2 regions of the Mesorhizobium sp. CA13 genome follow, and region 1 is predicted to be linked to the other one. Evidence: riboswitches for the same ligand, from Rfam matches in the RefSeq annotation. Region 1 holds a riboswitch; the other holds the start of a gene.
The links. Region 1 has a riboswitch for thiamine pyrophosphate ahead of thiB (thiamine ABC transporter substrate binding subunit). Riboswitches for the same ligand answer to the same signal wherever they lie in the genome.

Region 1 (3,400 bases):
CTGGCGCATGGTCTGCAATTCGCCCAAACGGCGCATGTTGCGCTTGCGCCGCGCCGTCACGCCATAGCGCAGCCAGTGTTCCTCGCGCACGATCTGGCGGCCGAGCTTGTGCTGTTCGCGCTCTTCTTCCTCAAGCACCTGGTCGCGCCATTCCTCGAAATGGCCAAAGCCCTTATCCAGCCGGCGGGTCTGACCCCGGTCGAGCCACACGGTGGCGCGCGAGACGCGCTCGAGGAAACGGCGGTCGTGCGAGATGACGATGAGAGCCGAGGAGGTGCGGACGAGTTCTTCTTCCAGCCATTCGATCACCGACAGATCGAGATGGTTGGTCGGCTCATCAAGCAGCAGGATATCGGGCTCCGGCGCCATGACGCGCGCAAGGGCGGCGCGCCTGGCTTCGCCGCCAGACAGGTCGCCTGGCCGCTCCTCGCCCGAGAGGCCGAGATGCTCCATCAGGTAGCTGGCGCGATAAGGATCGTCGGCGGGACCGAGCCCGGCCTCGACATAGGCGCGCACGGTTGCAAAGCCGTCCATGTCGGGCATTTGCGGCAGATAGCGGACGGTCGCCGATGGCTGGCGGAACACCTCGCCGTCCTGCGGCTCGATTAGGCCGGCGGCAATCTTGAGCAGCGTCGACTTGCCGGACCCGTTGCGGCCGACCAGCGCGATCTTGTCGCCGGCCGACGCTGCCAAGTCGGCGCCGTCGAGCAGGGGCGTGCCGCCGAAGGTCAGTTTTATTCCGTCGAGATTGAGAAGAGGCGGCGCCATGTCAGCTTTCTGGCAAGGGATAGGGATGGGCGAGCAGCAGCGCGCGGCCCGCTCCCAGCGCGATCTCCAGCCTGCCCTTGACCTCGTTGGAGATGGTCAGCGACGAGCCGAACGCGACCTTGACACGGTCAAGCGGCCATTTCGCACCGGCGACGGTCAGTCCGGTAAGCTCGGAAAAACCCAGGATCGAGAACAGGGTGCGGTCGGCATAGTCGAAGCCGGCCGTGCCGTGCGCCAGGGGAACGCCTTCCTGCGCGCCGCTGGTCAACAGCACCTTTGTCCCGGCCCCGGCCAGCCGCAGGGCGAGCGCCATGTGCAGGAAGGCATGGTCGGCGCGCTTGCCGCCGAAGGCGCCGGCAAGCACGAGGCCGGTCGCGCCGCGCTCCAGGGCGGCCGATATCGCGAGTTCGCCATCGGTGGCGTCCTTCTCTGCAGGAAAGGTTCGGCGCGGCACGGCAGCCAACTCATCCGGCAGGTCGGCGGGCACGGAATCGAAATCGCCGACCCACAATTCCGGCACAAGGCCGAGCGTCCTCGCATGGCCGATGCCGGCATCGGCGGCGATGACGCGGGTTCCCTCGACTTGACGGTCGAGCCGTGGCGTGCGGATGAGATCGCCGCCAAGCAGGATGGTGAATGTGCTCATATCGTGTGGCCCTTACCAGCCCGGCAGCGGAAACGGAAGGCCGGCAAACTGCCACTTGCGCGGTTCACCGGCCGGGCCTATGTGTCGAAGCGCTCTAACGGGGTGCCGGACGCGATGTTTCGCGGACCGGCTGAGAGGCAGTCTCGCCAACCCGCTGAACCTGATCCGGTTTGTACCGGCGGAGGGATTAGACGTTTCGGACAGTCCGACGCCTCAATTCCTTTAACCCGAACGAAGGAGGCGCCGATGCGCACGCTTTTATCCGCCCTTGTCTCTGCAATGGTCGTGGTTCTGTCCGGGCCAGCCTTGGCCAAGGACAAGCTCACCGTCTACACTTATGAGAGCTTCACCGCCGACTGGGGTCCCGGCCCGGTGGTGAAGAAGGAATTCGAGGCCGAATGCGGCTGCGATGTCGACTTCGTCTCGGTCGCCGACGGCGTCGCGCTGCTCAACCGCGTCAAGCTGGAAGGGGTCGCGACCAAGGCCGACATCGTGCTGGGCCTCGACACCAATCTCACCGCCGATGCCAAGGCCACCCGCCTGTTTGCGCCGCATGGCGCCGTGACCGGGCTCAATGTGCCGGGCGGCTGGAACGACAACATCTTTGTCCCGTATGACTATGGCTATTTCGCCGTCGTCTATGACACGCAGAAGCTGAAGACGCCGCCCAAGAGCCTGAAGGAATTGGTCGAGGGCAGCGCCGACGACAAGATCGTCATCCAGGATCCGCGCACCTCGACGCCGGGCCTCGGCCTGCTGTTGTGGGTGAAGTCGGTCTATGGCGACAAGGCGCCGGAGGCCTGGGCCAAGCTCAAGGCGAAGGTCTTGACCGTGACGCCGGGCTGGAGCGAGGCCTACGGCCTGTTCACCAAGGGCGAGGCGCCGATGGTGTTGTCCTACACGACCTCGCCCGCCTACCACATGGTTGCCGAGAACACCGAGCGCTACCAGGCCGCTTCCTTCGAGGAGGGCGAATATCTGCAGATCGAGGTCGCCGGCATCACCAGAACGGGCGCCAAAAATCCGCTGGCGGAAAAGTTCATCGCCTTCATGACCGGCCCGAAATTCCAGGATGCAATCCCCGAGACCAACTGGATGTTCCCGGCCGGCAAGACCGACAAGCCGCTCAATCCGGCCTTCGGCAAGCTGGTCAAGCCGACCAAGACCTTGCTGTTCAGTCCCGAGGAGGTCGCGGCCAACCGCAAGGCCTGGGTGGATGAGTGGCTGGCGGTGATGAGCAAGTAATTTAGCCATATGATCGAACGATGATTGCTCTACGGCGAACGCAACCCTTCATGGGTGCCGTGATCCGAAGATCGGCGGTCCGGCGTGCTACGCGCATCCTCTGACCCCCGCATCTCCGCCGGCATCCTTGCGCTTGCCGCGATCGCGCTGCTGATCGGCGGCGCGTTGGCGGGGCTTCTTTTCGAAGGCGCAGACGATTTCTCCGGAGCCTGGGCAGCCTTCGATCCTTATCTCCTGCGCGTCGTGCGCTTCACGTTGTGGCAGGCGGCGCTTTCGACGCTGCTGTCGGTGGCGCCCGCGCTGTTCGTGGCCCGCGCGCTGTCGCGGCACCCGCGCTTTCCCGGCCGCGGCTTCATGCTGCAGCTCTTCGCCCTGCCGTTGGCGTTGCCGGCGATCGTCGCCGCGCTCGGCATCCTGGCGCTCTATGGCCGTGCCGGCTATTTCGCCGGCTTCCTTGGTGCGGTCGGCGGCTACAATTGGCCGGGCATTTATGGCCTGTCCGGCATCCTCGTTGCTCATGTCTTCTTCAACCTGCCGCTGGCCACGCGGCTGTTCCTCGAAGCGCTGCAAACCATACAAACCGACCAGTGGCGGCTGGCGAGCCAGCTCGGCATGGGTGCCGCACCAGCTTTCCGGCTGATCGAATGGCCGACATTGCGCGCCGCCTTGCCGGGCGTCGCCGGACTGGTGTTCATGCTCTGCGTCACATCCTTCACCATCGTACTGACGCTGGGCGGCGGC
Region 2 (3,400 bases), on a different contig from region 1:
GCGGCGCGCTCGCCGCCGCCTATCTGACGCTGCCCGTGGTCCAGTATTCCCGCGCCATGGGCCTGCCGATGGCCAATGACGACACCACGACGCTGGCGGCCGCATTCCTCATCGGCGTCTGCGCCATGTGGATCTCGGATATCGTATTCGAGGTCGTGGTGCGCAGGTTCAAGTCTGGGGAGTGACGCCGCGCGCCCGTGGTGATCGCCAGCAGGACGCGCCCGTCGACTGGACGAAGCCGACGACAATGCCCATCTATGGGAAATCCTGGAGCGGCTGTCATAGCGCCGGGCCTCCAGTTTTATCTTGCGCAAATCCGGACGGAAACGGCTACAACCTTTCCCGGAGTTGCTTTGGGGAGATTTGATATGGCGACTTCAAGCGAACGCGCAGTGCTTGCCGGCGGCTGTTTCTGGGGCATGCAGGATCTGATCCGACGCATCCCGGGCGTCCTGTCCACGCGCGTCGGCTACAGCGGCGGCGACGTGCCTGATGCCACCTACCGAAACCACGGCACCCATGCCGAAGCCATCGAGATCAATTTCGATCCCGCCAGGCTGAGCTACCGCACGCTGCTGGAGTTCTTCTTCCAGATCCATGACCCGACGACCTGCAACCGCCAGGGCAACGATGTGGGGATGAGCTACCGTTCGGCGATCTATTACACCAGCGATGAGCAGAAGCGCGTCGCCGAAGACACCATCGCCGACGTCGACGCCTCGGGCCTGTGGCCCGGCAAGGTGGTCACCGAGGTGGCTCCGGCCGGCGCGTTCTGGGAAGCCGAACCCGAGCATCAGGACTATCTGGAGAAATACCCGAACGGCTACACCTGTCATTTCGTCAGGCCGGGCTGGAAGCTGCCGGTTCGCGAAAAGGCTGTTTCGTAGGCGCCCCGACCGAACAAAGCCCGGTTCCTGCCAGGCTCGGCCGATGGCGGGTTGCATTTTCAGGCGCCTGCCTGTTCGGCGAGGGTGAAACATCCAGAGACGGAGAGGCCACGGAACAGGCGTCCCGTGGCGTTCTCCGGCAGTTTCGGCGAATGGCTACTTGCCGCAATGCTTGTCATTGACGGTCGGCGAAGCCGTGCCCGGAGCGGTGTGGCTGGCATCCGGCTGAGCACCTTGTGGGCTGGCCGGACAGTTCCGGTCCGCGTTCGAATTCATGCCGTCGGGCATGACGGTCGTGCTGCCGGTCGTGCCAGGATCCACCGTGTTCGGCGATGCCGGCGTGTTCGGGTCGACCGTGACCGATTGGCCACTGCCAGGCCCATTATCGGCGCCGTTTCCGCCAGTATTTTGCGCCATCGCCGAAGTGGCGAGACCGATTGTAAGAGCCGAAGCTGCGAGGATTTTCATGAACATGGTTTGTCTCCATTTCTGTGAAGTCTTCGCTCGTTTCTACGAAGTTCGTCGCGTTTGCGACTATAGGGACAACCACTCGTCGTGGCTAAGGTTCCGGACAAATTTCGCTCAAGACAGGGCCCGACGGAACCGCCCATAAATCAGGCTTGGCGCAATGCATTTCCGGCGATGGTCCTGAAAAAACTGCTTTCATAGCCGCCCGATTGGTGCTTTAACGCGCTCATCCACAGGGGTGCTCCGTACGGTCGGGGCTGAGACGAGGGCGGCAAGCCCACGGACCCTAGAAGCTGATCTGGGTAATACCAGCGGAGCGAGGCGGGCGATGTTTTCAGGCGCACAGATTTCCCTATATCCCATGGCCGACGATTTCGTCGGCGTTATCCTTGGTGCGCTCGGCGCGCTCGATCCCTATCGTGATCGACTGAGGATTGAGACCGACGATATCTCGACCCTGCTGGTCGGACCGCCCGAGGTGCTGTTTCCTGCCATGCGCGACCTGTTCGTGGCGGCAGCGCGCAGCGGCAAGCATTGCGTGCTTTCGGCCGCCATCTCGCGCGGCTGCCCGGGCGAGCCGGACGATCCAATCTGCCGCTCCGACGCGTTTGGCGGACCTGCCGGGCCGCTCGGCCCGCGCAAGGAAGCCGCTATCACCGCCGTGCGCGGCGTGGCCGTCACCGGCCAGCCGGCGGCGGCCCAGTTCTCGCTTTATGTCATGGGCACCGACGACCACATGGACGAGATCTATGGCTGCATCGACTTCCTGAAGCAGTCGGGCGTATATGAGCGCTCCAAGCATTTCTGCACAAAGTTGCGCGGCGACGCAGGCGCCATTTTTACTGCACTCAACGAGGCCTTTTGCCGCTTCGGGCCGGGTGCCGGCCACGTAACGCTCGACGTCACCGTCTCGGCCAACAGCCCCACCGCCGTCTGACGGCGCGCCCGCTCCGGGTACCTTCGTGTCCTCCCCGTCCGCTCCTTCGCGTCCGATCGTGGACCTCATCGCCAGAACCGCTCCGGCGATGCTTTCGGTGGGGCTACTGCTGGCCGCCTGGGAACTCTATGCACGCTTTGGTGGCGTCAAGCCGACAATCCTCCCGGCGCCATCGCGCGTCTTCGCTCAGGCAATGCTCAACCGGCACGCGCTGGCCGATAACGGCGTGCCAACCCTACGTGCCACGCTCGCAGGCTTTGCCTGTTCGCTCAGCGGTGCCTTTGTGCTGTCGATATTGGTCGACTTCTCCCAGCCATTGCGGCGCGCCCTTTTTCCGGTCTTCGTGGTCAGCCAGACCTTGCCGCTGGTGGCGATTGCACCGCTGGTGGTGCTGTGGTTCGGCTTTGGGCTGATGCCCAAGGTCATGCTGGTGGCGCTGGTCACCTTCTTTCCGATGTTGGTGGCTTTGGCCGAAGGCTATGAGGCGACGGAGGCTGAGATCGGTCAAATGCTGCGCGCCATGGGGGCAGGGCGCTGGCGTGTCTTCGTCCTGGCGCGGCTGCCATCGGCGTTGCCCTACTTCTTCGCTGGTGTCAGGATCTCCATCACCTATGCCGTCGTTGGCGCCATCTTCGCTGAATATGCGGGCGCGGCGAAGGGCCTCGGCATCTACATGCTCAACGCCAAGAACAACTTCCGCCCGGACCTGGTGCTGGCCGCCGTCGCCGTCAGCGCCGTGCTGACGCTCGTCCTGTTCGGGCTGACGGTGCTGGTCCAGCGCCTTGCCATGCCCTGGGAACGGGCCGCCGGCGGTCAGGCCCCAGGAAAGGGGCCTTGGCGATGAACCGGCTCGAATTGCGGCATGTGCGCAAGGCCTTCGAAGGGCTCGACGTGCTTGCCGACATTTCGCTCAGCGTCGGTGCCGGCGAATTCGTCTCCATTCTGGGGCCCTCCGGCGCCGGCAAGTCGACGCTGTTCCAGCTTCTGACCGGCGCGCTTCACGGCGAGGGCGAGATATTCTTCGACGGCAAGCCGCTCGATGACCATGGCCGGCACTTCGCTTTCATGCCGCAGCGAGACGCGTTGATGCCCTGGCGGCGCATTCTCG

Region 2: another riboswitch for thiamine pyrophosphate. It lies ahead of LB566_RS11000 (Ykof family thiamine-binding protein); the one in region 1 lies ahead of thiB (thiamine ABC transporter substrate binding subunit).

The regions. Positions count from the first base shown of each region.
Region 1 is NZ_JAIUHS010000006.1:295,441-298,840, forward strand. It holds gene LB566_RS17190 (ABC-F family ATP-binding cassette domain-containing protein) at 1-768, opposite strand, end outside; gene LB566_RS17195 (thiamine diphosphokinase) at 770-1,414, opposite strand; TPP riboswitch at 1,503-1,618, shown strand; gene thiB (thiamine ABC transporter substrate binding subunit) at 1,661-2,659, shown strand; gene thiP (thiamine/thiamine pyrophosphate ABC transporter permease) at 2,744-3,400, shown strand, end outside.
Region 2 is NZ_JAIUHS010000003.1:414,467-417,866, forward strand. It holds gene LB566_RS10985 (hypothetical protein) at 1-185, shown strand, start outside; gene msrA (peptide-methionine (S)-S-oxide reductase MsrA) at 369-887, shown strand; gene LB566_RS10995 (hypothetical protein) at 1,044-1,361, opposite strand; TPP riboswitch at 1,580-1,693, shown strand; gene LB566_RS11000 (Ykof family thiamine-binding protein) at 1,684-2,292, shown strand; gene LB566_RS11005 (ABC transporter permease) at 2,381-3,136, shown strand; gene LB566_RS11010 (ABC transporter ATP-binding protein) at 3,133-3,400, shown strand, end outside.